DNA from 3 places in the Scandinavium sp. M-37 genome. Region 3 is predicted to be linked to each of the others. Evidence: predicted binding sites of a transcription regulator. Region 3 holds the regulator's gene; each other region holds the start of a gene.

Region 1 (10,396 bases), 150 kb from region 3:
TGTACATCGCCTGGCTGCCAGGCTATTTGCAGGCCGAGCAGGGGTTCAGCCTGGCAAAAACCGGCTGGGTGGCGGCGATCCCGTTCCTCGCCGCTGCGGTGGGTATGTGGACTAACGGAGTGGTGGTTGATGCCCTGGCTCGGCGCGGCTTTGACCTGGCAAAAACGCGCAAAACGGCGATTGTGCTGGGCTTGATCCTCTCGGCTCTCGGCACGCTGCTGGTGGTGCAATCGTCCACCCCGATTCAGGCAGTGGCGTTTATTTCGATGGCGCTGTTCTGCGTCCATTTTGCCGGAACCTCCGCATGGGGACTGGTGCAGGTGATGGTGGCTGAAACCAAAGTGGCCTCGGTAGCCGCTATCCAGAACTTCGGCAGCTTTGTGTTTGCCTCTTTCGCGCCGATTGTTACCGGCTGGGTGGTGGACACCACACACTCGTTTAATCTGGCGCTGGTGATCGCCGCCTGCGTCACCTTTACCGGGGCACTGTGCTACTTCTTCATCGTCAAAGACCGCATCGAATAACGCCTCAATCCCTCTCTTTTCTGCCCGGTCAGCCTCGCGCTGCCCGGCAAACTCCCATGTTACCACTTTGATAAATTCTGTGATCGGCTGGGCTTTTTTCGATCAATATACTTGTATGGTAGTTGGCTGCGGGCGTAGATTTGCCCCATCAACGATGAGACGTAAGGACTTAAAATGAAGATTGTTGCCGCAGACGTATTTGTCACCTGCCCGGGGCGTAACTTTGTCACCCTGAAAATCACCACCGAAGATGGCCTGACTGGCCTTGGCGATGCCACGCTGAACGGACGCGAGTTGTCGGTGGCGTCGTATCTGAAAGATCATCTCTGTCCACAGCTGATCGGGCGCGATGCGCACCGTATCGAAGACATCTGGCAGTTCTTCTACAAAGGCGCGTACTGGCGTCGCGGCCCGGTCACCATGTCGGCGATTTCTGCTGTCGATATGGCGCTGTGGGATATCAAAGCCAAAGCCGCCAATATGCCGCTGTATCAGCTGCTCGGCGGCGCGTCCCGTGAAGGGGTGATGGTTTATTGCCACACCACCGGGCATACCATCGACGAAGTGCTGGACGACTACGCCCGCCATAAAGAGATGGGCTTTAAAGCGATTCGCGTCCAGTGCGGCGTGCCGGGAATGAAAACCACCTACGGCATGGCGAAGGGCAAAGGCCAGGCCTATGAGCCTGCCACCAAAGGCCAGTGGCCGGAAGAACAGCTGTGGTCGACGGAAAAATACCTCGATTTCACCCCAACCCTGTTTGAGAAAGTGCGTGACAAATTTGGCTTCAACGAACACCTCCTGCATGACATGCACCATCGTTTGACCCCGATAGAAGCCGCGCGTTTTGGCAAAAGCATTGAGGATTACCGCCTGTTCTGGATGGAAGATCCGACCCCGGCGGAAAACCAGGAGTGCTTCCGTCTGATTCGCCAACACACCGTTACCCCGATTGCGGTGGGCGAAGTGTTCAACAGCATCTGGGACTGCAAGCAGCTGATTGAAGAACAGCTCATCGATTACATCCGCACCACCATTACCCACGCCGGTGGCATCACCGGAATGCGGCGCATTGCGGATTTCGCCTCGTTGTATCAGGTGCGTACCGGTTCGCATGGTCCGTCAGATTTGTCCCCGGTGTGCATGGCGGCGGCGCTGCATTTCGACCTGTGGGTGCCGAATTTTGGCGTTCAGGAATACATGGGTTATTCGGACCAGATGCTGGAAGTGTTCCCGCACAACTGGACCTTTGATAACGGCTATATGCATCCGGGCGACAAGCCAGGCCTCGGCATTGAGTTCGATGAAAAGCTGGCCGCAAAATATCCGTACGATCCGGCGTATCTCCCGGTGGCGCGCCTGGAAGATGGCACGCTGTGGAACTGGTAAGGAGTCATTCGATGAAAAGCATAGTGATTCGCCAGCCTAATGAGCTGGTAATAGAAGACCTTGACATCCCACAGCCCGCGGCGGGCGATGTGCGGGTGAAGATCAAACTGGCCGGTATCTGCGGCTCGGACAGCCATATTTATCGCGGGCACAACCCGTTCGCCAAATACCCGCGCGTTATCGGCCATGAGTTTTTCGGTGTGATTGACGCGGTCGGGGAAGGGGTGAGCGATGCCCGCCTCGGCGAGCGCGTCAGCGTCGACCCGGTGATCAGCTGCGGGCAGTGCTATCCGTGCTCTATCGGCAAACCGAACGTCTGCACGTCGCTTGTGGTACTGGGCGTACATCGCGATGGCGGATTCAGCGAATACGCGGTAGTGCCTGCGGGCAACGCCTGGACCATCCCGGACAGCATCGAAGACAAGCACGCGGTGATGGTCGAACCGTTCACCATCGCGGCGAACGTCACCGGGCAGGCGCAACCGACCGAGCAGGACGTGGCGCTGATTTACGGTGCCGGGCCGATGGGGCTGGTGACCGTTCAGGCGCTGAAGGGCGTTTATAAGGTTAAACAGGTGATTGTCGTCGACCGTATTGCCGAACGACTGGCGATGGCCGAGCGCTGCGGCGCTGACTGGACCTTTGATAACAGCAGCCAGTCGCTGCAGGCGGCACTGGAAGAAAAGGGCATCAGGCCGACGCTGATTGTCGATGCCGCCTGTCATCCGTCGATATTGCAGGAGGCCGTGAATCTGGCGTCGCCCGCTGGGCGCATCGTGCTGATGGGCTTCTCCAGCGATCCGTCGCAGGTGGCGCAGCAGGGTATCACCGGTAAAGAGCTGACAATCTATTCCTCACGCCTGAACGCCAATAAATTCCCGGTGGTGATCGACTGGCTGAAGAAGGGGCTGATTGACCCGGACAAGCTCATCACCCACGTGATGGATTACCGGCACGTCAGCGACGCCATCGAACGTTTTGAAAAAGATCAAAAGCACTGCTGCAAGGTCCTGTTGACCTTCGCAGAATAACAATAACAGCGAGTGGCGAGTGAGTGGTCCGCACCTTACATTCAGAGATAACGACTATGACGCAACATCAACCTGTACGAAGCACCAAAGATCTGGTCCGCGCCGCCGTATCCGGCTGGTTAGGTACGGCGCTGGAGTTTATGGATTTCCAGCTCTATTCCCTCGGCGCGGCGCTGGTTTTCCATGAGATTTTCTTTCCCGAACAGTCGGCGGCGATGGCGCTGATCCTGGCGATGGGGACCTACGGCGCAGGCTATATCGCGCGTATCGTTGGGGCGTTTATCTTCGGCAAAATGGGCGACCGCATCGGGCGTAAAAAGGTGCTGTTTATCACCATCACCATGATGGGGATTTGCACCACTCTGATTGGTGTCCTGCCCACCTACGCCCAGATTGGGATCTTTGCGCCGGTGCTGCTGGTCACCCTGCGTATCGTGCAAGGGCTGGGCGCGGGGGCAGAAATCTCCGGGGCCGGAACGATGCTGGCAGAATATGCGCCCAAAGGAAAACGCGGCATCATCTCTTCGCTTGTCGCGATGGGTACCAACTGCGGCACGCTTAGCGCCACGGCTATTTGGGCGGTGATGTTCTTCCTGCTCGACCGGGAATCGCTGGTCGCCTGGGGCTGGCGCGTGCCGTTCCTGGCAAGCGTAGTGGTGATGATTTTCGCCATCTGGCTGCGTCTGAATCTTAAAGAGAGCCCGGTGTTTGAAAAGGTCAGCGAGAACGGGGCGGTAGCCAGTGCGGCAGTTGCCGACGAGACGTCGCTGGGGGCAATGTTCCGCAGTAAAACGTTCTGGCTGGCGACCGGGCTGCGCTTTGGTCAGGCCGGTAACTCAGGGTTGATCCAGACGTTCCTCGCCGGTTATCTGGTGCAGACGCTACTGTTCGATAAGGCTATCCCGACGGATGCGTTGATGATCAGTTCCGTGATCGGTTTTATCACCATCCCGCTGCTGGGCTGGCTGTCGGACAAATTTGGTCGCCGTTTGCCGTACATTATCCTTAATATCTCGGCCATTATCCTCGCGTATCCGATGCTGGCGATCATTGTCGATAAAAGCTACAGCGCCAGCACCATCATGCTGAGCCTGATAGTCATCCATAACGTGGCGGTACTCGGGCTGTTTGCCCTGGAAAACATCACCATGGCGGAAATGTTCGGCTCGCGAAATCGCTTTACCCGCATGGCGATTGCCAAAGAAGCGGGCGGGCTGGTGGCGGTGGGCTTTGGTCCCTTACTGGCCGGTATTTTCTGTAATGTCACCGGGAGCTGGTGGCCGATGGTGGCGATGGTTATCTGCTATTCGGTGATTGGCCTGGTGTCGGCAGTATTGATGCCAGAAGTGTGTGACCGCGACCTGAGTCTGCCGCAGGATGCCGCCGAACGTGCCCCGGCGACCGCTGACTCACGACTGGGGCAATATAGCTAAAGGCAACCGTGTGGCAGCCAGAGTCTGATAAGGCTGTCACACAACTTTCATTTCATGTCATACCACTTGCACAGAAATTAATGCAAATCAAAGTACGGGATGTTCATGTGGCTATTCTAGTATGGCAATGAGCGTCCTCAACAGTGAGTCATATAATGCAAAACACGCTTTTAACCGCTAAGGCGACCGTACCCGCTTACGACCGCACCAAACTTGTTTCCCGCATCGTGCACCTCGGCTTTGGCGCGTTTCACCGCGCACATCAGGCCGTCTACACCGATATTCTGGCTCAGGAGCACAACAGCGACTGGGGCTATACCGAAGTGAATCTGATTGGCGGTGAGCAGCAAATCGCTGACCTCAAGCGCCAGGATAACCTGTATACCGTGGCAGAAATGTCTGCCGATGCCTGGACCGCACGCATGGTCGGGGTGGTCAAAGACGCCCTGCATGCGCAGGTTGATGGCCTGGAAACCGTGCTGGCAAAAATGTGCGAGCCGCAGGTGGCGATCGTCTCGCTGACCATTACCGAGAAAGGCTACTGCCACTCCCCGGCGACCGGGGAACTCAACCTTGATCACCCGCTGATCGCCGCCGATCTGCAAAACCCGCATCAGCCGACCTCCGCCCCGGGTGTCGTGGTGGAAGCGCTGGCACGTCGTAAAGCTGCGGGCCTTCCGGCGTTCAGCGTGATGTCCTGCGACAACATGCCGGAAAACGGTCACGTGCTGGGTAAAGTGGTCCGGGCCTATGCCCGGGCGCTGAACGGCGACCTGGCAGAGTGGATTGAGCAGAACGTCACTTTCCCGTCCACTATGGTTGACCGCATCGTACCGGCCGTCACGCCCGAAACGCTGGATAAAATCGAAGCCATCACCGGCGTGCGCGACCCGGCTGGGGTGGCCTGTGAGCCGTTCCGTCAGTGGGTTATCGAAGATAACTTTGTTGCTGGTCGTCCGCAGTGGGAAAAAGCCGGAGCCGAACTGGTGTCTGACGTTATCCCGTTTGAAGAAATGAAACTGCGTATGCTCAACGGCAGCCACTCGTTCCTCGCCTATCTCGGCTATCTGGCCGGTTATCAGCATATTAACGAGTGCATGGAAGACGACAACTACCGTCGTGCCGCCCATGCGCTGATGCTGAAAGAGCAGGCCCCGACCCTGAAAGTGCAGGGCGTTGACCTCGGGCGCTACGCCGATCTGCTGATCGATCGTTACAGCAACCCGGCGCTGCGCCATCGTACCTGGCAAATCGCGATGGACGGCAGCCAGAAGTTGCCCCAGCGTATGCTGGATTCCGTGCGCTGGCACCTGGCGAAAAACAACGACTTCTCGCTGCTGGCGCTGGGCGTAGCAGGCTGGATGCGTTACGTCGATGGCATCGACGAGCAGGGCAATGCGATTGAAGTATGCGATCCGCTGCTGAGCACTATCCAGACCGTGGTGCAGAACAGCGCCCAGGGCGAAGCGCGTGTTAAAGCGCTGCTGGGGATCGACGCGATTTTCGGCAACGAACTGCCGCAGGAAAGCCAGTTTGTGACGCAGGTGACGGATGCCTATCTGTCACTGCTGGAGAAAGGGGCCAAAGCCACCGTGGCGGCCTTCGCGGCCAGGCTGTAAAGTGTTTTGCCCGGCGGCGCTGTTCGCCGGGCCTACTACTGAATTACTCTTCGCTAAACCAGTCGCGATTTTCCTGACGAATGAGCAGCACCGATTCGCTAATTTCCTGTAGATGAACGGTCATCGCTTTATCCACGGCGTCGACGTCACGCTTCTCCAGCGCACTAAAAATATCCTGATGCTGACGTAACAGCATCTCCGGGGAGGAGATGTGGTCGAGGCTCATGTAGCGCACCCGGTCAATGGCGGCTTTGATGTTTTCGATAGTTTCCCACGCTAGCTGGCAATCGGCGATTTGCGACAGCAACTGGTGGAACTCATCGTCGAGTTGAAAGAAATCGGTCAGCTGCTGACGGTCGATGGCGATGCGCTGCTGATGCAGATTCTGCTCCAGCTGGTAACACTGGGCATCGGTAATCATCGCTGCGGCCCGGCGCACCACCGCACATTCAATCGCCTGGCGCACGAAGCAGCCGTTGCGCACCTGCGAGAGGGAAATCTTATTAACATAGCTGCCGCGCTGCGGTCGGATCTGAATCAGCCCGTTTTCAGCGAGTTTGATAAACGCCTCGCGTACCGGCTGGCGCGACACGTCAAAACGAACCGAAACTTCTTTCTCGGACAGCGGTGTCCCCGGGGCTATCAGGCAGTGCACGATATCCCGGCGCAAAATACGGTAGATTTGCTGGTTCACGGGCTGGGTCGGATTGAGTTGCGATTCTGCGGCCATGGCTCTTTCTTCATTGCGGGGTAAGTGCGTTATTTTACGCGGATTTTAGCGCTACGCCCAGCCCGGTCTGCTGACCGGGCGGGTTTATTATCGCTAGCCCTGGCGGTGAACGCTCAGCCCGGCGTAGGTCTGACTGACCGGCATCATCTCAAGGGTATTGATGTTGACGTGTTTTGGTAGCGTCGCCACCCACCATACCGCTTCGGTCACGTCTTCCGCCGACAGCGCATTGGCATTTTCATAGGCTTTTTCAGCTTTCGCATCGTCGCCTTTGAAGCGGACGTTGGAAAACTCAGTCCCGCCCACCAGGCCCGGCTCGATATCGGTCACGCGAACGGCGGTGCCGTGCAAATCAGTGCGCAGGTTAAGGCTGAACTGACGCACGAAGGCTTTGGTCGCCCCGTAGACGTTGCCGCCCGCATAAGGCCAGTTTCCGGCGGTTGAGCCGATATTGATGATGTGCCCACGATTACGTTCTACCATGCCCGGCAGTACCGCGCGGGTCATGTAGATCAGGCCTTTATTGTTGGTGTCGATCATCGTTTCCCAGTCATCGACGTTGGCTTGATGCGCCGGTTCCATTCCCAGCGCCAGCCCGGCGTTGTTAACCAGAATATCAATATTGCGCCAGTCGGCAGGGAGGTTGGCGATCATCTCTTCAATGGCGGCGCGGTTACGCACGTCGAGCTGTGCGGTCAGCAGATTGTCGCCGAGCTCTTCTTTCAGCTCCTGAAGGCGTTCGTGACGACGGCCAGTGGCGATAACTTTATGGCCATTGGCGATAAAACGGCGGGTGATGCTTTCCCCGAACCCGGCTGTAGCGCCGGTAACCAGTACGATCATTCTTGCTGTTCCTCAATGCTTTAACTGTCTTACTACCATAGCACGCACGGTTATTCTGCGGTAACGGAAGTTGCTGCCCCTGATAGCGGCATTTCGACCGATCGGCGTGCCCGGTAACGGTGCAAATGCGCTCCCGCTGTGCAATGAAAAACACTGCATTCGTCAGACGCCTTTAATAAAGACATCCCTATATGCAAAGCAACCGTTTGCCGAAATAAGCAATCGGTTGCGGAGTGAATATTATTCAGTTTGTTGCGCAAATGAATGAATAATAACTAACTGATTGAAATAAATAAGAAATAATAAAATCCAAAGCTGGCACTCTCTTTGCAATCTACTCTGATAATACACCTGCAAATCGTTGCCCGGCACGCATCGGGTAAGAGATAAAAAAGAGGTCAGAGATGGTGAAATACCACCGTGTGGTGCGCGGGAGCTTTTTTGATATTGCTGCCGTCGCAGAACATCCGCAAGACATTGCCCGCCAGGCGCGCTTTCTGGAGGACGGGCTACTGTTTATCGCCGACGGACGGGTGACGGCGTTAATGAGCTGGGAAGAAGGGCAGTCGCAGCTGACGCAGCCGGACGCGTGGGTCGATTTACGCGGCAAGTTAATCGTACCGGGCTTTGTCGATACCCATCTCCATTATCCGCAAACCGAAATGATCGGCGCGTTTGGCGAGCAACTGCTTGAATGGCTGACCACCTATACCTTCCCGGTGGAAAGTCAGTATGGCAACGCCGGGCACGCGGCGCAGATGTCGGCATTTTTCCTTAACCAGCTACTGTCGAACGGCACCACTACCGCGCTGGTATTTGGCACCGTGCATCCGGAATCGGTTGACGCACTGTTCGCCGCCGCCGCGCAGCAAAACATGCGAATAATTGCCGGGAAAGTGATGATGGATCGCAATGCGCCGGACTACCTGACGGAAACCGCCGAGCAGAGCTATCAGCAGACACGCGAGCTGATCCTGCGCTGGCATAACCAGCAGCGGTTGGGTTATGCCATCACGCCGCGCTTTGCGCCGACGTCGTCGCCTGCCTTGCTGGAAGCGGTGCAGCGCCTGCGGGAAGCGTTTCCTGACACCTGGCTGCACACCCATTTAAGCGAAAATGCGCAGGAAATCGAATGGGTCAAAAGCCTGTGGCCGGAGCACGAAAACTATCTCGATGTGTATCACCATTACGGTCTGACCGGGAAACGTAGCGTGTTCGCGCACGCCATCCATTTGCAGGAAGCCGAGTGGGACTGCCTGCATCACAGCGATTCGGCGGTGGCGTTTTGCCCGACCTCCAATCTGTTCCTCGGCAGTGGCCTGTTCCGGCTGCAAACCTGCTGGCAGAAGCAGGTCAAAATGGGCATCGGCACCGATGTCGGGGCAGGCACCACCTTCAGCATGCTACGCACCCTCGGCGAAGCCTACAAAATCGGCCAGTTGCAGAGTTACCGCCTGTGCGCCAGTGAAGCGTTCTATCACGCGACCCTGGGCGGCGCCCGGGCGCTGTGTCTGGATGACAAAATTGGCAATTTCGCGGTCGGTAAAGAGGCCGATTTTGTGGTACTCGACCCGGCGGTGACCCCGCTGCAACAGCTGCGCAGTGCCCGCTGTAACGACATCTATGAACGCCTGTTTATGCTGATGACCCTTGGTGACGACCGCAACATCGCCCAGACGTGGATCAACGGCGAATGCGCCTGGCGACGCGATGCTCTGGAGGTGGCGGCATGACTCAGTTCTTACTCAATCAACAGGCCATCACTATCGACAATATCGACCCGAATCTGACGGTGCTGAACTGGTTGCGTACCGACCGATTGCGCTGTGGCACCAAAGAGGGATGCGCCTCCGGTGACTGCGGGGCCTGTACCGTGGTGATCGGCAGCGTTGACGAGGGCAAAATGCGCTACCAAAGCGCCAATGCCTGTTTACTGTTAGTCGGTCAGTTGGCCGGGAAACAGTTGCTGACGGTGGAGGATCTGGCTGACGGCGGTGAATTGCATCCGCTGCAACACACTCTGGCCTGTGGACACGCCTCGCAGTGCGGATTCTGTACCCCCGGGATCGTGATGTCGGCTTTCGCGATGCACAAAAGCGGCGCGGCAGCAGATAGCGCCACCGTCACGCATCATCTCGGCGGCAATCTGTGCCGCTGTACCGGCTATCGGCCGATTGTCGAAGCGGCAAAACAGATCCTCAACATGCCCTGTAGCGATAAATTCACGGCGTCAGAGGCCCAAACGGTGAAACAGCTTCAGGCCCTGAGCGTAACGTCTGACGACGCGCTGTTGAGGCCGGGCTCGCTGGAGGCACTGGCAGACGCCTGTCTGCGCTATCCGCAGGCGAGCCTGCTGGCGGGCGGCACCGATCTCAATCTGCGGGTCACTCAGGCCCATCAGCCGCATACCCGGCTGATTTCACTGGCGCAGGTGGCGGAGCTTCACGGGGTAACACGCGAGGGTAATCAGCTGATTATCGGAGCCATGACCAGCCTGGACACGCTCCAGCATCAGCTGAAAATGGTGATCCCGACTTTCAGCGAGATGCTTAATCGTTTTGCGTCACAGCAGGTTCGTAACCAGGGCACGATCGGGGGCAATATTGCTAACGCCTCGCCAATTGGCGACTGCGCCCCGGCGTTGCTGGCGCTGGATGCTCGCCTGCGACTGCGCTGCGGAGCACACTCGCGGGAAGTGGCGCTGGCTGAGTTCTTCCCCGGCTATCGCCAGACGGGGCTTAACCCTGGGGAGTTTATCTCGCATATCGTGATTGATGACGTGACGTTGTCACAGAATCTGCGGCTGTGGAAAGTCTCTAAACGGCGC
Region 2 (10,396 bases), on a different contig from region 3:
TTTTTTGATATGTTGCTTGGGTGGACGTTCGTTCACCACAACATCGATACAAGACAGACAGGGCGGGGAAATGGCTAAGGTATCACTGGAAAAAGACAAAATTAAGTTTCTGCTGGTGGAAGGCGTACATCAAAAAGCAATCGATAATCTTCGTGCAGCAGGCTACACCAACATTGAATTTCACAAAGGCGCGCTCGACGCCGATCAGCTGAAAGAGTCGATCCGTGATGCCCATTTTATCGGCCTGCGCTCCCGAACTCACCTGACGGAAGATATTATCCAGGCGGCGGAAAAGCTGGTCGCGATTGGCTGCTTCTGCATCGGCACCAACCAGGTTGACCTTAATGCGGCCGCGAAACGCGGCGTACCGGTCTTTAACGCCCCGTTCTCCAACACCCGTTCCGTGGCTGAGTTGGTGATTGGCGAGCTGCTGCTGCTGCTGCGCGGCGTGCCAGAGGCCAATGCTAAAGCGCACCGTGGCGTGTGGAACAAACTGGCGGCGGGGAGTTTTGAAGCGCGTGGTAAGAAGCTTGGGATCATCGGTTACGGCCACATTGGGACCCAGCTTGGGATCCTTGCGGAATCGCTGGGGATGCACGTCTTCTTTTACGACATCGAAAACAAGCTGCCGCTTGGCAACGCGACCCAGGTTCAGCATCTGTCTGACCTGCTGAACATGAGCGACGTGGTCAGCCTGCACGTGCCGGAAAATGCTTCCACCAAAAACATGATGGGCGCTGAAGAACTGGCGCTGATGAAGCCGGGTTCATTGTTAATCAACGCCGCTCGCGGCACCGTGGTCGACATTCCCGCGCTGTGCGATGCGCTGGCGCGGAAGCATCTGGCCGGGGCGGCAATCGACGTGTTCCCGACAGAGCCTGCAACCAACAGCGATCCGTTCACTTCGCCGCTGTGCGAGTTCGACAACGTTATCCTGACTCCGCACATTGGGGGATCCACTCAGGAAGCGCAGGAAAACATCGGACTGGAAGTGGCGGGCAAGCTGGCGAAATACTCCGACAACGGGTCAACGCTCTCGGCGGTCAACTTCCCGGAAGTATCGCTTCCGCTGCACGGGGGGCGTCGCCTGCTGCATATCCACGAAAACCGCCCTGGCGTGCTAACGGCTATCAACCAGATTTTTGCCGAGCAGGGCGTGAACATCGCCGCACAGTATCTGCAAACGACGCCGCAAATGGGCTACGTGGTGATTGATATTGAAGCGGAAGAAGATGTGGCGGAAAAAGCGCTGCAAAGCATGAAGGCGATCCCGGGCACCATCCGCGCGCGGTTGTTGTACTGATGATTGTAAGGTAAGAGATCATCGTTTGATGCCCTCACCCCGACCCTCTCCCACGTGGAGAGGGTGCAAATACTAAAGACTTTCTCTTTCGAGAAAGTCTTGCTGTCTACCCCCACTGCCACACTTTCGAGGGTGTCACCACCGCCGGGAGCGGAACGTCCCACTTCTCTACGGGCAGTTGTTCCACCTGCTGACAATCATGCGCATAGCCCACGGGATGCACGCCGTGCTGCTGCCAGTTTTGTAGCGTCCTGTCGTAAAAGCCTCCACCCATGCCTAACCGTTGCCCCTGCGGGTCAAAGGCGACCAGCGGCGTAACCAGCACATCCAGCTGATGGAGTGGCACCACGTCACGCACATCCAACTTGGGTTCCTGAATTTTCAGACGATTGACCACCAGGTCAGAGTGCGGATGGTAATTGAGGAACAGCAGATTGCCCGGGCTGAACGGATGCAGAACCGGCAGAACCACTTTTTTACCACTGCGCCACAGTTGTTCGATCAGCGGTTGGGTATCCAGTTCGCCGTCAAACGACAGAAACAGCGCGACGGTATTGGCCATCACCACAGGGAGATACGCCAGCATTCGCGCCGCAGCGTGCTCAGCAAAAAGACGTTGTTGGTCTGGCGTAAGCGTGCGACGACGCTGCCGAATCAGTTGGCGAATTTCTTGTCTGGTTAGAGGGGCAGAAACAGATTTCATGAGTGTGGTAGAGGAAGAGGGTAGGGAATCTCCGAGATGCCGCCGCAGGCTGTAACCCTTGAACCCTTGGTTCAAGGTGAATATGTCGTCACAGTCTTAAGGCTTCTCGGACGAACCGAGCATGCTCACCAACCGTGGAGCGCCACATTCTTGTGGTATGAAATATCGGCTCAGGGGACTGGCCCGCTTGCGAACATCTCAGAGAAATTTTGTCTTCAAGGTCACTCTACCATAGTTAACCGTGAAGTGTTATTCAAACTTTGGAGCCGTCTTTTCGGTTGTGCGACCTTGATCAAGGAGTGCTTGTTCAATGGTCTGCTGGAGCATCCGAATGCGTGTCTCCATGCTGGCTGCGTAGTCACGTGTTTTCGCGCGTTCCTGGGTCAGCTCGTAGCTGATATTCAGGGCGGCGATAAAGACCAGCTGCTCAGTATTTGTGACTCTAGTGCGTTCTTTCAGATCTTGCAACCGCTGATTCAGATCGTCCGCGGCCTGATTCAGGGCATCCCTTTGTTCAGGCGGGCAATTCACTCGCAGTGAACGGCCAAAAATTTGGATATCGACGGGTTCTGCAGACATGCCACCTTCCTGCTGATTGACTGCGCTACCTCCACAGCCCGCACCGGGGCCCGCGAAGGGGCGACACTATAGCTACCCCACTGTGAACATACAAGCCCTTTTCTGGTTCACCAGGGTCCAAAGTGGTAGCATAACATGAAACTTCCCCCCAACGACGACGAATGCGCATGTCTATACAGAACGAAATGCCTGGTTACAACGATGTGAACCAGTTACTTAACCAACAGGGCGTCGGCTTAACGCCTGCCGAAATGCATGGTTTGATTAGCGGCATGCTGTGTGGTGGTAACAAAGACAGCAGCTGGCTGCCGCTGGTGCACGACCTGACCAACGAAGGCATGGCTTTCGGTCACGAGCTGGCTGAAGTGCTGCGGAAAGTCCACGCCGTCACCAGCGACACGCTGGAAGACGAAGGTTTCATGTTCCAGCTGTACATGCCGGATGGCGATGATGTCAGCGTTTTCACCCGCGCCGATGCGCTGGCAGGCTGGGTCAATCACTTCCTGCTGGGCCTGGGCGTGACGCAGCCTAAGCTTGATAAAGTGAAAGGCGAAACCGGCGAAGCCATCGACGATCTGCGTAACATTGCGCAGCTGGGCTACGACGAAGACGAAGATCAGGAAGAGCTGGAAATGTCGCTCGAAGAGATAGTGGAGTATGTGCGCGTTGCAGCCCTGCTGTGCCACGATACGTTCACTCATCAGCAGCCGACCGCGCCAGAAGTTCGTAAACCAACCTTACATTAACAATAAGAATGCTCAGGAGGGTGTCATGACTCAGCAGGAGTACCTTCAGCGTCGGCAGAAGCTGCTGGCGCAGATGCCATCAGGCAGCGCGGCGTTAATTTTTGCCGCACCGGAAGCCATACGCAGTGCCGACACGGAGTATCCGTATCGCCAGAGTAGTGACTTCACCTACTTCACCGGCTTTCATGAGCCGGAAGCGGTACTGGTGCTGATTAAAAGCGATGACACCCACAACCATAGCGTTCTGTTTAACCGCGTCCGCGACCTTACCGCTGAAATCTGGTTTGGTCGCCGCCTGGGGCAAGAAGCGGCCCCGGCGAAGCTGGGCGTCGATCGTGCGCTGGCGTTCAGCGAAATCGACGAACAGCTTTACCAGTTACTAAACGGTCTGGACGCGGTGTATCACGCCCAGGGCGAATACGCTTATGCCGACACTATCGTGTTCAACGCGCTGGATAAACTGCGCAAAGGCTCTCGTCAGAATCTGAAAGCCCCAGCCACGCTGGTTGACTGGCGGCCTTTGGTGCATGAGATGCGCCTGTTCAAATCGGCAGAAGAAATTGAGGTCATGCGTCGGGCAGGAGAAATTTCCGCGTTGGCGCATACCCGCGCGATGGAAAAATGCCGTCCGGGAATGTTTGAGTATCAGCTCGAAGGGGAAATTCACCACGAGTTCAACCGCCACGGCGCGCGCTACCCGTCTTACAACACCATTGTTGGCGGCGGTGAAAACGGCTGCATTCTGCATTACACCGAAAACGAATCTGAACTGCGCGATGGCGATCTGGTGCTGATCGACGCGGGCTGTGAATACCGCAGCTACGCCGGAGACATCACCCGAACCTTCCCGGTGAATGGCAAATTCACGCCTGCGCAGCGTGAAATTTACGACATCGTGCTCGACTCGCTGGAAACGGCGCTGACGCTGTATCGTCCGGGCACCACTATGCAGGAGGTGACTGGTGAAGTGGTGCGCATCATGGTCACGGGCCTGGTGAGACTCGGCATCCTCGACGGGGAAGTCGATCAGCTGATTGCCGACAACGCCCACCGTAAGTTCTTCATGCATGGCCTCAGCCACTGGCTGGGTCTGGATGTGCATGACGTCGGTGAATATGGCGCCGATCGCTCTCGCGTGCTGGAGCCTGGGATGGTGCTCACCGTCGAGCCTGGCCTGTATATCGCGCCGGATGCTGACGTGCCGGAGCAGTATCGCGGCATTGGCATTCGTATCGAAGATGACATTGTTATCACCGAAAACGGCAATGAAAACCTCACCGCCAGCGTGGTTAAACGTGCGGATGATATTGAGGCGCTGATGGCGGCCCATAAACAATGAGCGTGATTATTGTCGGCGGTGGGATGACCGGCGCCACGCTGGCGCTGGCGATTTCGCACCTCAGCGCGGGTAAGCTTCCGGTGCATCTGGTCGAAGCCGTTGCGCCGGATTCCCGGCAGCATCCCGGGTTTGATGCCCGGGCTATCGCCCTGGCGGCTGGCACCTGTCAGCAGCTAGCGCGGGTCGGCATCTGGCAGGCTATTCGCGATTGTGCCACGGCGATTCGTACCGTCCACGTCAGCGATCGCGGTCACGCCGGGTTTGTCACTCTGGAAGCGGAAGATTATCGCCTGCCTGCCTTAGGGCAGGTGGTTGAGTTGCACGACGTCGGCCAGCGTCTGTTTGCGCTGCTGCGCAAAGCACCTGGCGTGACGCTGCATTGCCCGGCGCGCGTCGAGCGTTTTTCCCGCAGCCCTGACAGCGTCGAGGTGGTACTGGATAACGGCCAGACCCTGACCGGTAAACTGCTGGTGGCGGCGGACGGTTCGCGTTCGGCGCTCGGCGAACAGTCTGGGATTGCCTGGCAGCAGCAGCCTTATCAACAACTGGCGGTGATCGCTAATGTGACCACTGCCGTGGCGCATAACGGCCGTGCGTTCGAGCGTTTTACCGCCCACGGTCCGCTGGCGATGTTACCAATGTCCGACGGACGTTGCTCGCTGGTATGGTGCCATCCGCTGGACCATCACGACGAGGTGTTGGCCTGGTCCGACGCTCGCTTCTGCGACGAACTGCAAAAAGCCTTCGGCTGGCGGCTGGGGCGCATTACCCACGCGGGTAGCCGCAACGCGTATCCGTTGTCGCTCACCACCGCCTCCCGGGCGATATCGCACCGCCTGGCGCTGGTCGGCAACGCGGCGCAAACCCTGCACCCGATTGCCGGGCAAGGTTTTAATCTCGGTCTACGCGACGTAATGTCGCTGGCGGAAATGCTGGCTCAGGCGAGCGATCCGGGCGAGTACGCGTTGTTAAGTCAGTATCAGCAGCGCAGAGAAAACGATAAAAATGCGACCATCGGCGTGACCGACGGTCTGGTGCATCTGTTCGCCAATCGCTGGGCGCCGCTGGTGGCCGGGCGAAACGTTGGGCTGATGGCGATGGAATTATTCACCCCGGCGCGTGACGCGCTGGCGTTGCGTACCCTGGGTCAGGTAGCGAGATAAGGATGAACAACGTGCAAAGTGTAGATATCGCTATTGTCGGTGGTGGAATGGTTGGCCTGGCCGTAGCCTGTGGCTTACAGGGCAGCGGCCTGCGCGTGGCGGTGATTGAGTCGCATCAGCCGCAACCGGTTGAGGCCGATGCCGCGCCGCAGCTTCGCGTCTCGGCGATCAACGCCGCCAGCGAAAAACTGCTGTCGCGCCTTGATGTCTGGAATGACATCACTGCCGAACGTGCGAGCCGCTATCACGGAATGGAAGTATGGGATAAAGACAGTTTCGGTCGCATCGCCTTTGATGATGAAAGCCTCGGCTACAGCCATCTCGGGCATATCATCGAAAACGGGGTAATTCACCACGCGTTATGGCGAAAAGCGCAGCGCAGCAAAGACATCACCCTGATGGCACCCGCCGAACTGGCGCAGGTTGCCTGGGGCGAAAATGAAGCCTTCCTGACGCTGAAAGATGGCAACATGCTGACGGCGCGACTGGTTATCGGGGCCGATGGGGCGAACTCCTGGTTGCGCAACAAGGCCGATATTCCGTTGACCTCCTGGGATTATCGTCATCATGCGCTGGTGGCGACCATTCGCACCACCGAGCCACATCAGGCGATTGCGCGCCAGGTCTTTCATGGCGAAGGCATCCTGGCCTTCCTGCCGCTGAGTGACCCGCATTTGTGCTCCATCGTCTGGTCACTGCCGCCGGATGACGCGGCGAAGATGCAGCAGGCCGACGGCGTGGCGTTCAATCAGGCGCTGAATGTAGCCTTTGATAATCGTCTGGGCCTGTGCGAAGTGGAAAGCGAACGCCAGGTATTCCCGTTGACCGGACGCTATGCTCGTCAGTTTGCCGCGCATCGTCTGGCGCTGGTCGGCGATGCGGCACACACCATTCATCCGCTGGCCGGGCAGGGTGTAAACCTGGGCTTTATGGATGCCGCCGAGCTTATCGATGAGATCCGTCGCCTGCATACGCAGGGCAAAGATTTCGGGCAGCACTTCTATCTGCGTCGCTATGAGCGCAGCCGTAAACACAGCGCCGCGCTGATGCTGGCAGGAATGCAGGGTTTCCGCGAACTGTTTGCGGGCGTCAATCCCGCCAAGAAATTGCTGCGCGACATTGGCCTCAAACTGGCCGATACGCTGCCGGGCGTTAAACCGCAATTGATTCGTCAGGCGATGGGGCTGAACGATCTCCCCGCCTGGTTACGTTAACGCGATCACACTTCTCAACCCGGCGGGCGCGTCGGGTTTTCTCCCCTCATTTGAAATAATCTAATTTCACCCCCTTTTTCGCATTAGTTTTATTAATGTCACAAAAATTCCCCTACGAAAAATCCGCCCAATTATCCGCACGAAATGTCATCTTGAACTAAATATTTCACCAGAATGTTAATTTTATGTGGCATTAGTCGCAGAAAGGCAGTCGATCGTTCTGTAGAGTTTTTGGCTCATTTTGGTCATAAGCTAATCTGATGGTTCGCTTTGCCTTATGGTTTACCGCGGTTTTCGGTGGTAACGTCAGACCAAAGAGAACGTTTGCGTCGGTGCCCGGAGCGGTGTCGACGCTGGGCTTTGTGGCTGAATTTTGTCCACAAAGCAGCCGGTAGCCCCGCTTACTCAACGAGGACAAGATGGCTCAACAGACGCCTTTGTATGAACAACACACGCTGTGTGGCGCACGCATGGTGGACTTTCATGGCTGGATGATGCCGCTGCATTACGGCTCGCAAATTGATGAACACCACGCGGTCCGTACCGGCGCGGGGATGTTCGATGTGTCACACATGACTATCGTCGATCTGCGCGGCAGTCGGACCCGCGAATTCCTGCGTTATCTGCTGGCCAACGATGTAGCCAAACTGACGAAACCCGGCAAAGCGCTCTACACCGGGATGCTCAACGCCTCCGCTGGGGTCATTGATGACCTGATTGTTTATTTCCTCTCCGAAGACTATTTCCGTCTCGTCGTTAACTCTGCCACCCGTGAAAAAGATCTGGCCTGGATTAGCGAACACGCTGAGCCGTACGGCATCGACATCACCGTGCGTGACGATCTGGCGCTGATTGCGGTGCAGGGGCCTGACGCGCAGGCCAAAGCCGCCAGCCTGTTCAACGACGAACAGCGCAACGCCGTCGAAGGCATGAAACCGTTCTTCGGCGTTCAGGCCGGGGATTTGTTTGTCGCCACCACCGGCTATACCGGCGAAGCAGGTTATGAAATCGCGCTGCCGAATGAGAAAGCAGCAGACTTCTGGCATGCGCTGGTGGAATCCGGTGTCAAGCCTTGTGGCCTGGGCGCCCGCGATACGCTGCGTCTGGAAGCAGGCATGAACCTGTACGGTCAGGAGATGGACGAAGGCGTTTCCCCACTGGCAGCCAACATGGGCTGGACCATCGCCTGGGAACCGACTGACCGTGACTTCATCGGCCGCGAAGCGCTGGAAGCCCAGCGTGAGCACGGCACCGAGCAGCTGGTTGGCCTGGTGATGACCGAGAAAGGTGTACTGCGCGGCGAACTGCCGGTGCGTTTTAGCGACGCGCAGGGCAATCAACACGAAGGCGTTATCACCAGCGGCACCTTCTCACCGACGCTGGGCTACAGCATTGCGCTGGCTCGCGTCCCTGCGGGTATTGGCGATACGGCGGTGGTACAAATCCGCAACCGTGAAATGCCGGTTAAGGTGACCAAACCTGTTTTTGTACGCGCCGGCAAAGCCGTCGTGTAATCGATTATTTTTTCTGGAGAAATGTGAATGAGCAATGTACCTGCAGAACTGAAATACAGCAAAGAACACGAATGGTTGCGTAAAGAAGCCGACGGTTCTTACACCGTAGGCATCACCGAGCACGCACAGGAACTGCTGGGCGACATGGTGTTTGTCGATCTGCCTGAAGTGGGCAAAACCGTTGCTGCCGGTGACGACTGTGCGGTTGCCGAGTCAGTAAAAGCGGCGTCCGATATTTACGCGCCAATCAGCGGAGAAATCGTTGCCGTGAACGACGCGCTGAGTGACTCCCCGGAGCTGGTCAACAGCGAGCCATACAGCGAAGGCTGGATCTTCAAATTCAAAGCCAGCGACGAAGCTGAAGTCGCCGCCCTGCTCGATGCCACTGCGTACGAAGCCCTGCTAGACGATTAAAACTGTGCCGGATGGCACTGCGTTTATCCGGCCTACGGTTGGAAGTGTAGGCCCGGTAAGCGACTGCGCCACCGGGCATGTTAGTTAAGACATTATCGATTCACTGCACGTTTCAGGAACCCTCGCTCATGACACAGACCTTAAGCCAGCTTGAACATCGCGGCGCTTTCATTGAACGCCATATTGGCCCGGATGCGGCACAGCAGCAGGAAATGCTGAATACCGTTGGCGCAGAGTCGTTAGACGCGCTGACCGGCCAGATTGTGCCGCAGGATATTCAGCTCGCGACGCCACCGCAGGTCGGTGAGGCCACCACAGAATTCGCCGCGCTGGCGGAGCTGAAAGCCATCGCCAGCCGCAACAAGCGCTTTAAGTCTTACATCGGCATGGGCTACACCGCGGTGCAGCTGCCGCCGGTTATCCTGCGCAACATGCTGGAAAATCCAGGCTGGTACACCGCTTACACGCCGTATCAGCCAGAAGTGTCTCAAGGGCGCCTGGAAGCGCTGCTGAATTACCAGACCGTCACGCTGGACCTGACCGGACTGGATATTGCCTCTGCATCCCTGCTCGACGAAGCGACGGCGGCGGCGGAAGCGATGGCGATGGCCAAACGCGTCAGCAAACTGAAAAATGCTAACCGCTTCTTCGTGGCGGCGGATGTGCATCCGCAGACCCTGGACGTGGTGCGTACCCGTGCGGAAACGTTTGGTTTTGATGTGATTGTCGATGACGCAGAAAAAGCGCTCGACCATCAGGATGTGTTCGGCGTGCTGTTGCAGCAGGTCGGCACCACCGGGGAAGTGCATGACTACAGCCCGCTGATTGCAGAACTGAAAGCGCGCAAAGTGATTGTTAGCGTTGCCGCCGATTTTATGGCGCTGGTGCTGCTGACCGCCCCGGGTAAACAGGGCGCAGACATCGTGTTTGGCTCAGCTCAACGCTTCGGTGTTCCGATGGGCTACGGCGGCCCGCACGCGGCCTTCTTCGCGGCAAAAGACGAATTCAAACGCTCCATGCCTGGCCGTATTATTGGCGTATCAAAAGATGCCGCCGGTAACACCGCCCTGCGCATGGCGATGCAGACCCGCGAGCAGCATATCCGCCGCGAGAAAGCGAACTCCAACATCTGTACCTCTCAGGTACTGCTGGCGAATATTGCCAGTTTGTACGCCGTATTCCATGGTCCGGCGGGCCTGAAACGTATCGCCGGGCGTATTCATCGCCTGACGGATATTCTGGCGAGCGGCCTGAAACAGAAAGGTCTGAAGCTGCGTCATGACCATTTCTTCGACACCCTGTGTGTGGAAGTGGAAGACAAAGCCGCGGTGCTGGCACGTGCCGAAGCTGCGGAAATCAACCTGCGTAGCGATATTCATCATGCGGTGGGTATCACCCTGGATGAAACCACTACCCGTGAA
Region 3 (10,396 bases):
GCAGCACGAACATCAGTGAACTGAAGTTGAGGGCAATCTGGTGCCCGGCCACGTCAATAATCCCAAGTGGCGAAACCAGCAGCGCCACTACCGCGAACAGCGTGACTTCGAAAAACAGCGCCAGAGCAATTGGCAGACCGAGCTGCACCAGACGTTTCATAATCGCGTAGTCGGGTTTGCCGAAGCCTTCATGGGTGCGAATATCCCGCATCGAACGGGCGCGTTTCACCCAGGAAATCATCGCGAAGAACATCACCCAGTACACCGAGGCCGTTGCCACGCCGCAGCCGACGCCGCCCAGTTCTGGCATCCCAAAATGACCGTAGATGAAGATGTAGTTCACCGGGATATTCACCAGCAGACCAATAAAGCCCATCACCATGCCCGGCTTGGTTTTGGCCAGCCCTTCGCACTGATTACGGCATACCTGGAAGAACAAATAGCCCGGCACGCCCCAGAGCAGCGCGCGCAAATAGCCGACGGCTTTATCCGCCAGTTCAGGATCGATATTATGCATTGCGCGAATGATATAACCGGCATTCCACAGGACAACCATCACCAGCACTGAAACAAATCCGGCCAGCCAGAACCCCTGGCGAACCTGGTGCCCGATACGATCGCGGCGACCTGAACCGTTCAGTTGGGCAATCACCGGCGTCAGGGCCAACAGCAGGCCGTGACCAAATAAAATGGCCGGGAGCCAGATAGAGGTGCCGATGGCAACGGCGGCCATATCGGTGGCGCTGTACCCCCCCGCCATGACCGTATCGACAAAGCCCATTGCGGTCTGCGCCACCTGCGCAATGATGACCGGGATGGCCAGCGCGAGAAGCTGGCGCGCTTCAATAACGTACTTTTGCACGGGTGAATACCTTTTATTGATTGTTATTGTTGAAGAGACTAACAAAGCCGCCAACACGGGCAGCAAGAAGAAAGAGCAGAGGAATTTTCGAATATATTGTAGCGAGTAATGGGTATTAAGCCAGTCAAAAAATGGCAGGGAGCACTACCTGACTGGCAAGGTACAATCGCAACTGTTATTGTTCGGGATATAAAAGACGGTGATGATTTAGAGACAGGAGTTAATGGCATGTTTACTGGAATCGTTCAGGGCACGGCAAAAATTGTGTCCATCGACGAAAAACCGAACTTTCGCACCCATGTGGTTGAAATGCCGGAGCATATGCTCGACGGAATTGAAACCGGGGCGTCCATTGCGCATAACGGGTGCTGTTTGACGGTGACCGAAATTAACGGCAGTCACATCAGTTTTGATCTGATGAAAGAGACGCTGCGCATTACCAACCTGGGCGAGTTAAAAGAAGGTGATGTGGTGAACGTTGAACGCGCGGCGCGATTTAACGATGAGATTGGCGGCCATTTGATGTCCGGCCATATTATGACCACTGCCGACGTTGCGAAAATCCTGACCTCTGAAAATAACCGTCAGATATGGTTTAAGGTTCAGGATCCGACCCTCATGAAATACATCCTGTACAAAGGGTTTATTGGTATTGATGGCATTAGCCTGACGGTAGGGGAAGTCACACCGACCCGTTTCTGCGTGCATCTGATCCCGGAAACATTGCAGCGCACCACGCTTGGCAAGAAGAAGTTAGGCGAGAAGGTGAATATCGAGATTGATCCGCAAACCCAGGCGGTGGTCGATACGGTTGAGCGCGTACTGGCCGCGAAAGAATCGGCGATAAAGCGTCTTAGCGCGGAAGAATAAAAAGAACCCCGGCTTGCCGGGGTTTGTTTTTTTAGCGTGCGACGCGTAAACCGCCCTCGGCACCGCGCGTGAAAACCACCTGCCAAAGCTGAATATCACGGGCGCGAAATGCCCCTGCGCAGGCGTTCAGATAATACGAGAACATCCTTTTGAAACGCTCTGAATAATTGTCAGCAATTTCCGGCCAGCTATTTATAAAACGAGAATGCCAGGCCATCAGCGTGGTGTCGTAATCGGCGCCGAAGTTATGCCAGTCTTCCATCACAAAGTGCGGCTCGCTGGCGATAGCAATCTGGCGAACCGAGGGCAGGCAGCCGTTCGGAAAGATATATTTATTGATCCACGGATCGACATTATTATCCGTTTTTTTCGACCCAATGGTGTGCAGCAGGAACAGGCCGTCTGGTTTCAGATTACGGTCTACCACATTAAAATAGGTGGCGTAATTTTTTGGCCCGACATGTTCAAACATGCCGACAGATACGATGCGGTCGAACTGGTCCTGCAAATCTCGATAGTCCTGCAACAGGATTTGCACGTCCAGCCCTTCACAACGCGCCTGGGCCATTTTTTGCTGTTCGGCAGAAATGGTCACCCCGACCACGCTGACGCCGTAGTTTTTCGCCATGTAATACGCCAGCCCGCCCCAGCCGCAGCCGATATCCAGTACCCGCATTCCAGGCTGCAATTGAAGTTTCTGGCAGATGAGATCCAGCTTGGCCTCTTGCGCCTGTTCGAGGGTTTGCGCCTCTTTCCAGTACGCGCAGGAATATTGCATGAACGGATCAAGCATCCGACTGAACAAATCATTGCCCAAATCATAATGCTCTTTGCCGACTATCCAGGCACGTTTTTTACTTTGTAAATTGAGTAGGCGGGCGCCTGCGACACGTAGCGTATCTTTGAGGTGGCGGGGGAGTTGGCTTTCAAGTCCGGCACGAAGAACGTGCTGAAAAAACAGATCCAGACGTTCGCATTCCCACCAGCCGTCCATATAACTCTCGCCTAATCCCAGTGACCCTTCCTGTAGCACGCGCTTAAAGAAGAGAGGGTTGTTAACCCGGATGTCTGAGGGGGCGGAACCATTAATTCTGATACCGGCCCGACTCAACATTTCGTTGACGATTCGATACCAGTCATCATTGGGCACGCTTACTTCTTCTATACACGATGAACTCATAGCTTCTCCATCACGCGGCTTGTGATCAGAACCTTAAAACAGCGTAGACGCTTTTTTGGTTATGTGAGAACTCTCACGGACGTTGCCGTGAGTCTGCTATCCGACGTAGAACAGAGGAAGGGAGATATCCCTTGCCGAAAGGCCATCCGTGGGGAAACGGGGGAGATCCGTTCCCCCGTTAATTGTTCATATTTATCGTAATTATGTAATGCAGAATCAGTATAGGCCGCAAAAATGAGTGATTCAATAAAAAATTCTTAGCAAACTAATGACTGAGTTGTTACATAGTTGCTACCGACACTATGCGTGTGATTCGCGCGCTGCGCCTTCATTTTCATCACGCTGCGCAACATACTGCATCCGATATCCCCAACCCGCCAGGAGCACGGTGAACAGCATCACGCTGGTGGTGGTCAGCAGCGGGGTGGCAATCAACGTGGAGACTACCAGGCTTGCAAGGAAGCACAGGCCGAGCTGTAAGGTGTTTTGCAGGGCTGCCGCACGTCCGGTCGCCTGTGGGAACGGACGTAACGCCTGAGCCACTACGATAGGGTAAATCGCGCCGTTGGCCATTGCCATCAGGCAGAACGGGATCAGCAGGGCGGTCAGGGAGCTGCCTGCGGTCAGGCCTACCGCAAAGGTCCCCGCCACGCTCACCGCGAAGGCCAGTAACAGCCACGGCAACATCTGCTGGCCGTTCCATTTCTGCAATGCGGCCCGACAGCCGTAACCCCCCACCAGGAAGGCGATGGTTTGTGGCACGTAGCTCAGACCAATCACCGTTGGGCCATAACCCATAGCGTTAAGAATGAACGGTGAACCGGTCAGCCAGGCGAAGAAGCTGGCGGAGCAGGCGGCATAGATAAGCACATTGCCACGATAATCGCGAGAGCGAAGCAGGGTCATAAAGGTCAGGGCTTTCTCGGTTTTATGCGGCACGTTCTGCGTTGGCTTTTTCAGACGCAGGGCCGGGATCATCAGTACCAGGGTAATGGCAAACAGAGTGGCGAAAATCATCTGCCATTCGAAGTGGTGCAGGATCCAACTCCCGAGCAGCGGAGCCAACGCCGGGGAAAGCCCTACCAGCGGCATCACCGTCGCGAAAATGCGGTTAGTGCGCTCCGCCGGATAGTAATCGGTCACCATCGCCTGCCAGGTGACGGCAGCGGCACACACGCCGAAGGCCTGAATAAAGCGCAGCACCAGCAGCGTGGTGGCGTCCCTTACCCACAGCATGCCGATACAGCCGATGGCAAAAATGGCCAGCCCGGTCAGCAGAATGGGTTTCCGACCATATCGGTCGGACAACGGTCCCCACAGCAGCTGGGCAAACGCGAATCCGGCCAGGAACAGGCTCAGGCTGGCGCTAACGGCTGCCGCCGGTGTCTGTAAGTCATTCTGAATTACCGCAAAAGCGGGCAAATACATATCGGTCGCCAGAAAACCGAGCACGCTCAGGCCCGCTAGCCAGCATAAAAATCCTTTACCAGGAAGCTTGTTCATTTTATTTCTCGTCGCAGGTGTACATGGCAGCAGAGTGTAGGGAGTGCAACTTCGCTTGTGAAACGCTAATATTTGGCTGATGGAATCAAATTTTTTGTAGGCAGCCTATGTGGTCAGAATATTCGCTTGAAGTCGTGGACGCCGTGGCGCGTAACGGCAGCTTCACCTCCGCCGCGCAGGAGTTGCACCGTGTGCCTTCTGCGGTCAGTTATACCGTCCGTCAGCTGGAGGAGTGGCTGGCGGTTCCACTGTTTGAACGACGGCATCGCGACGTCGAATTAACGCCCGCGGGGGCGTGGTTTTTGAAGGAGGGGCGATCTGTTATCAAAAAAATGCAGATCACCCGCCAGCAGTGCCAGCAAATTGCCAACGGCTGGCGCGGCAGTCTGGCGATTGCCGTGGATAACATTGTTCGACCGGAGCGCACCCGGCAATTGATTGTCGATTTTTATCGCCACTTTCAGGACGTCGAACTGTGCGTGTTCCAGGAAGTGTTCAACGGCGTGTGGGATGCGTTATCCGACGGGCGTGTCGAACTGGCGATTGGTGCCACACAGGCGATCCCGGTCGGGGGACGTTACGCGTTTCGCGATATGGGAATGCTGAGCTGGAACTGTGTGGTCTCCAGCCGACATCCGCTGGCGCAAATGCGCGGTCCGCTGAGTGATGACGTGTTGCGCACCTGGCCATCATTGGTGCGCGAAGACACCTCACGCTCATTGCCCAAACGCATCACCTGGCTGCTGGATAACCAGAAACGGATTGTCGTGCCGGACTGGGAGTCGTCCGCGACCTGTTTATCTGCCGGTTTATGCGCCGGAATGGTGCCTACGCACTTTGCCCGACCGTACATCGATAGCGGTGAGTGGGTGGCGCTGGAACTGGAAAATCCGTTCCCGGATGCGGCGTGTTGCCTGACCTGGCAACAAAATGATATGTCACCAGCGTTAAGCTGGCTGCTGGACTATCTGGGGGACAGCGAAACGCTGAATAAAGAGTGGTTGCAGGAGCCGGAATAACCGGCCCCTGAGAGGTGATTAGCGGCGATAGTCGCGGAACGGACCGTCGGCCACCGAGCGGCGTTCGATCAGACGCGGATGCACCTCAATCGACTGCGACTCTTCACGTTTGTTGACGATCCTGTCGAGCAGCATGTCGAAAGCGGCTTCGCCCAGCGAATCTTTTGGCTGGTGAATGGTGGTTAACGCTGGGGTAAAGAACCGGGCGTTGCGCACATTGTCGTAACCGATAACGGAGATATCTTGCGGCACGCGTAAACCCATCTCGTCAGCGGCACACAAGGCACCCATCGCCATGATGTCGCCGCCGCAGAAGACGGCGGTAGGGCGCGGCTGTTGCGCAAGGATCTGCTGCATTGCGCGATAACCAGATTCCGGCTCGAAGTCGCCCTGCACGATCCAGTTTTCAGGCACGTTAATCTGCGCTTCTTCCATCGCTTTCATAAAGCCCGCCAGACGACCCGCCCCGGTGTTGCGCTCCATTGGGCCAGGGATCGCCCCAATTTCTCGGTGACCGCGTTCGACCAGATAACGTCCGGCCAGATAGCCGCCCTGGAAAGCGTTATCAATCACGGAGTCGGTAAAATCGGCTTTTGATTCTCCCCAGTCCATTACCACCATCGGAATGTGGCGATACTCTTCCAGCATGTCGAGTACCGACTGCGGGTACTCAGAACACATCACCAGCAGACCATCGACGCGTTTTTGCGCCATCATCGACAGATACGCCTGCTGCTTTTCGAGGTTATTCCAGGCGTTACCCAGAATCAGGGTATAGCCTTTTTCGAAGCAGCTTTTCTCAACGGCTTCAATGATCTCGGCAAAATAAGCGGCTTCGCTGCTGGTCGCCAGCAGGCCAATAGTCTTGGTGTGATTGACCTTCAGGCTGCGCGCCACGGCGCTTGGCGAGTAGTGCAGCTCTTTGATGGCTGCCCATACCGCGTTGCGGGTTTCTTCCGCTACGAAGCGAGTCTTGTTAATTACATGTGATACAGTTGTAGTGGAAACGTTTGCGCGTTTCGCTACATCTTTAATTGTTGCCATTCGTTCTCACTCCAGACCCTTTCCTTACGCCTGATTATCGACACGAAAACGTTTGCCTTTACACACCCTGGATACAATTCATTTGAATTGCGGTACGCCGGGAAACGACACAGAACGACGGGAGGGGGTCAATGGCTGCTACGCTTTTAAATTAGCGTGGAATTTTGTCTGATTCTTACGGAAAGGGAAAGAGAAAAATCGTTATGCGCCGAAAACCTGCGAGATTTTTGCGTATGATTGTGCAAAAATGAGCAGGCTCACTTTTGTTGTGGGGATTAAAAGGAGAAAAATTGATGAGTACCGACCTGAAGCTCTCTTTAATGACGACCGTAATTGCTCTGGCCGTGATCGTGGCCGCCGGGCTGACCGCCGTACTGCACTGATTTACCCGGAGGGAGAGACCTCTTCCTCCTTCACATATCCCTTCTGATTGTTATCAAATTCGCAAAAAACTTTTGCCATTTTGTTTACTTCTGTTTTTTTGTGATTGATGTCATGCTTTTGACTTCTGTTTTTGCACCATCTCCCTTCCTGGAGGATGGCTGACCGGAGTCGTTACATGAAAATCAATTTTCCCCTGCTGGCCTTAGCGATAGGGGCGTTTGCCATAGGCACCACGGAGTTTTCGCCGATGGGCCTGCTGCCGGTGATTGCCAAAGGCGTCGATGTCTCTATTCCCGTGGCGGGAATGCTGATCAGTGCTTATGCCATTGGTGTGATGGTCGGTGCACCGCTGATGACGCTGCTGCTCTCCCATCGCGCACGGCGTAATGCGCTTATTTTCCTGATGGCGATTTTCACTCTCGGTAATGTGCTCTCGGCTATCGCGCCGGATTACACCACGCTGCTGCTGTCGCGCATTATTACCAGCCTGAACCACGGGGCATTCTTTGGACTTGGCTCGGTAGTGGCCGCCAGCGTTGTGCCGAAACACAAACAGGCTAGCGCGGTGGCAACCATGTTTATGGGGTTGACTGTCGCCAACATCGGCGGGGTTCCGGCGGCAACCTGGCTCGGGGAAACCATCGGCTGGCGGATGTCGTTCCTGGCAACGGCTGGTCTGGGCCTGGTGGCGATGCTCAGTCTGTGGTTCTCACTGCCAAAAGGTAGCAGCGGTGAACGCCCGAATGTGAAACAGGAACTGTCGGTGCTGATGCGTCCACAGGTGCTGACGGCCCTGTTGACCACCGTGCTCGGCGCAGGCGCGATGTTCACCCTGTACACCTACATTTCGCCAGTGCTGCATACCCTGACGTCGGCATCTCCGCTGTTTATTACCGCGATGCTGGTATTGATTGGGGTTGGTTTCTCGCTGGGTAACTATCTGGGCGGCAAGTTTGCCGACCGTTCGGTGACCGGCACGCTGAAAGGCTTCTTGTTGCTGCTGATTGTTATCATGGTGTCGATTCCATGGCTGGCGCAGAGCGAAATTGGCGCGGCCGTGAGCATGGTTGTCTGGGGTGCCGCGACCTTCGCGGTGGTGCCTCCGTTGCAAATGCGCGTTATGCGCGTGGCCCATGAAGCGCCTGGCCTGTCGTCATCGGTGAATATCGGGGCGTTCAATCTGGGGAATGCGCTGGGCGCGGCCGCGGGCGGGGCGGTAATTTCCGGCGGTCTCGGCTACAGCTTTGTGCCGGTGATGGGCGCGATTATTGCCGGTATCGCCCTGTTGGTGGTGCTGTTTAGTGGGCGTCGTCAACCGGAAGAAGCGTTTTCAAGCCATTAAGAATATGCCCGGCGGGAGAGGTCTACCCGCCGGGCCAGAAATTATGCGGCCAGATTCTTAGCAACAAATTCCCAGTTTACCAGCGCCCAGAAATGCTCAAGGTAGTTCGGGCGGGCGTTACGGTAGTCGATGTAATACGCATGTTCCCAGACGTCTACGGTCAGCAACGGTTTAGCATCCGTGGTCAGCGGGGTACCCGCGTTAGACGTGGACACGATAGCCAGTTTGCCGTCCGCTTTCTTCACCAGCCATGTCCAGCCAGCGCCGAAGTTTTTAACCGCTGCATCGGTGAACTGCGCTTTGAATTCGGCAAAGCTACCAAAACTTGCGTTAATGGCGGCCGCGACCTCGCCGGTGGGTTCGCCACCGGCGTTAGGTGCCAGGCAGTGCCAGTAGAAGGTGTGGTTCCATACCTGTGCGGCGTTGTTGAACACGCCTGCTTCGGAAGTGCGCACGATCTCTTCTAAGGTTTTGCCTTCAAAAGCGGTGCCTTTGATCAGGTTGTTGAGGTTAGTGACATAGGTCTGGTGATGCTTGCCGTAATGGTATTCCAGTGTTTCAGCGGAAATGTGTGGCGCCAGGGCGTCTTTTGCATACGGTAATGCAGGTAATTCGAATGACATTGCTTATTCTCCCTATTGTTATTAATACCCAATAGCCATGTATTGAGTAGGGATAGGGTAGCAAATTAAAAGATGTGGCTAAAGAGGAACTTACCCCGTCGCTTTCACGACAGGGTAGGGGTTAGCGAATCGTTTTCGGCGTCATCACGCGCCGCGCGCCGACATAATGGTTTGCCCAGTAATCTTCGCTCAGAGAGGTAATCTGGATATCGCGACCGGATCGTGGTGACTGGATGAATTTTCCATTCCCCACATACACCCCAACATGATCGGCAGTGCCGCGGCCACGGGTGCGGAAGAATACCAAATCGCCACTTTGCAGCTCGCCACGGTCAACGGAACGGGCATCGCGCAGATGGTACATTTCATTCGCGGTGCGTGGAATACGGAATTTCACGAGATCTTTATAGGCGTAATAAACCAGACCGCTGCAGTCGAAACCGGTACGTGGCGACGATCCCCCCCACCGATACGGTTTGCCAATCTGGCCCATCAATTTATTCATTGCCGTTTTTTGCGCTTTCTGCACACGGGCTTTGTGCGCATCCGCAATGGTCAGCGGCTTCACTTCTTCATTAACGCATTTCTTTTTATGGCCTTTACGCACAGTGCATTTCTGCACCATTTTTGCCGAGGCGGTTTTTAATGCGGGGCTACGGGTTTTTCGAGAAGAGGCGGTTTTGCTGACGGCGGAAGGGGTTTTATTTTTGGCGGCCGTTTTCTGCTTAACGGTGCTGGTTTTCTTTTTCGCGGTGGTTTTGCTTTTGCTGCTGGTGGTTTTCTTTTTGCGGTCTGATTTAGTCTGGTGCGATTTCTGAGAAGCAGAAGGCCGCGCCTGTTCAGACGCATGAGACAAAGGGGTCATCGACAGCGATGTAAACAGTAAAGCGCAGAGCGTGATCGAGAATTTATTTATTCGCGCCACTGAGCATTCCTCTGTTAGGCAGGCAAACACTCATGCCTGGGTATGATTGACAAAACGAATCGATTCTAATGCATAAAAACACTAATTGTTAATATACTTTTTGTATCTGATGCGCTGTTTCGTTAGCGACTGCAAAAAAATGCGTCAACGTTGGCATAAGGTGCTCGGAAAATGCTCAAGCTACGGGCGGCGCGGCCGATAAAGGCATATTTTTAAGGCAACTTCACAACGCCAGAGGTAAAATGCATTTGCGTGAACAAAATGTTATTTTCTGACAGCAGTCGTTGGCGTTACACTGATTGACTACAGTCATAAAAAGAAGTTTAAGGAAGCAAGACATGAGCACCACTCTTGAGAAAATCCAAAGCCAAATCGCTGAAAACCCAATCCTTCTGTATATGAAAGGTTCCCCGAAGCTGCCAAGCTGTGGTTTTTCCGCTCAGGCGGTTCAGGCGCTGTCTGCCTGTGGCGAGCGCTTTGCCTACGTCGATATCCTGCAGAACCCGGACATCCGTGCCGAGCTGCCGAAATACGCTAACTGGCCAACCTTCCCGCAGCTGTGGGTGGATGGCGAACTGGTTGGCGGCTGTGACATTCTGATTGAGATGTACCAGCGCGGTGAACTGCAGACGCTTATCAAAGAG

What was found. The regulator PurR, encoded in region 3, represses purine synthesis genes. The targets are predictions, from matches to a motif close to CANGCAAACGTTTGCNTG.
Region 1: guaD (guanine deaminase) is a predicted target of PurR. The motif match lies at 7,765-7,782, and genes of this name have one in related genera.
Region 2: gcvT (glycine cleavage system aminomethyltransferase GcvT) is a predicted target of PurR. The motif match lies at 7,361-7,378, and genes of this name have one in related genera.

The regions. Positions count from the first base shown of each region.
Region 1 covers NZ_JBIGIN010000001.1:163,924-174,319, forward strand. The annotation lists gene ACG0Z5_RS00855 (MFS transporter) at 1-524, shown strand, start outside; gene rspA (starvation-sensing protein RspA) at 699-1,913, shown strand; gene ACG0Z5_RS00865 (Zn-dependent oxidoreductase) at 1,925-2,944, shown strand; gene ACG0Z5_RS00870 (MFS transporter) at 3,001-4,377, shown strand; gene ACG0Z5_RS00875 (mannitol dehydrogenase family protein) at 4,533-5,996, shown strand; gene ACG0Z5_RS00880 (GntR family transcriptional regulator) at 6,040-6,726, opposite strand; gene ydfG (bifunctional NADP-dependent 3-hydroxy acid dehydrogenase/3-hydroxypropionate dehydrogenase YdfG) at 6,820-7,569, opposite strand; gene guaD (guanine deaminase) at 7,974-9,302, shown strand; gene xdhA (xanthine dehydrogenase small subunit) at 9,299-10,396, shown strand, end outside.
Region 2 covers NZ_JBIGIN010000004.1:184,383-194,778, reverse strand. The annotation lists gene serA (phosphoglycerate dehydrogenase) at 71-1,303, shown strand; gene ACG0Z5_RS05475 (5-formyltetrahydrofolate cyclo-ligase) at 1,410-2,006, opposite strand; RNA gene ssrS (6S RNA) at 2,031-2,214, opposite strand; gene zapA (cell division protein ZapA) at 2,256-2,585, opposite strand; gene ACG0Z5_RS05460 (YecA family protein) at 2,753-3,331, shown strand; gene pepP (Xaa-Pro aminopeptidase) at 3,357-4,670, shown strand; gene ubiH (2-octaprenyl-6-methoxyphenyl hydroxylase) at 4,667-5,833, shown strand; gene ubiI (FAD-dependent 2-octaprenylphenol hydroxylase) at 5,845-7,047, shown strand; gene gcvT (glycine cleavage system aminomethyltransferase GcvT) at 7,467-8,561, shown strand; gene gcvH (glycine cleavage system protein GcvH) at 8,589-8,975, shown strand; gene gcvP (aminomethyl-transferring glycine dehydrogenase) at 9,104-10,396, shown strand, end outside.
Region 3 covers NZ_JBIGIN010000001.1:12,720-23,115, forward strand. The annotation lists gene mdtK (MdtK family multidrug efflux MATE transporter) at 1-862, opposite strand, end outside; gene ACG0Z5_RS00085 (riboflavin synthase subunit alpha) at 1,091-1,732, shown strand; gene cfa (cyclopropane fatty acyl phospholipid synthase) at 1,764-2,912, opposite strand; gene punC (purine nucleoside transporter PunC) at 3,213-4,415, opposite strand; gene punR (DNA-binding transcriptional activator PunR) at 4,523-5,434, shown strand; gene purR (HTH-type transcriptional repressor PurR) at 5,453-6,478, opposite strand; gene ACG0Z5_RS00110 (YnhF family membrane protein) at 6,772-6,861, shown strand; gene ACG0Z5_RS00115 (MFS transporter) at 7,038-8,204, shown strand; gene sodB (superoxide dismutase [Fe]) at 8,246-8,827, opposite strand; gene ACG0Z5_RS00125 (C40 family peptidase) at 8,949-9,752, opposite strand; gene ACG0Z5_RS00130 (Grx4 family monothiol glutaredoxin) at 10,091-10,396, shown strand, end outside.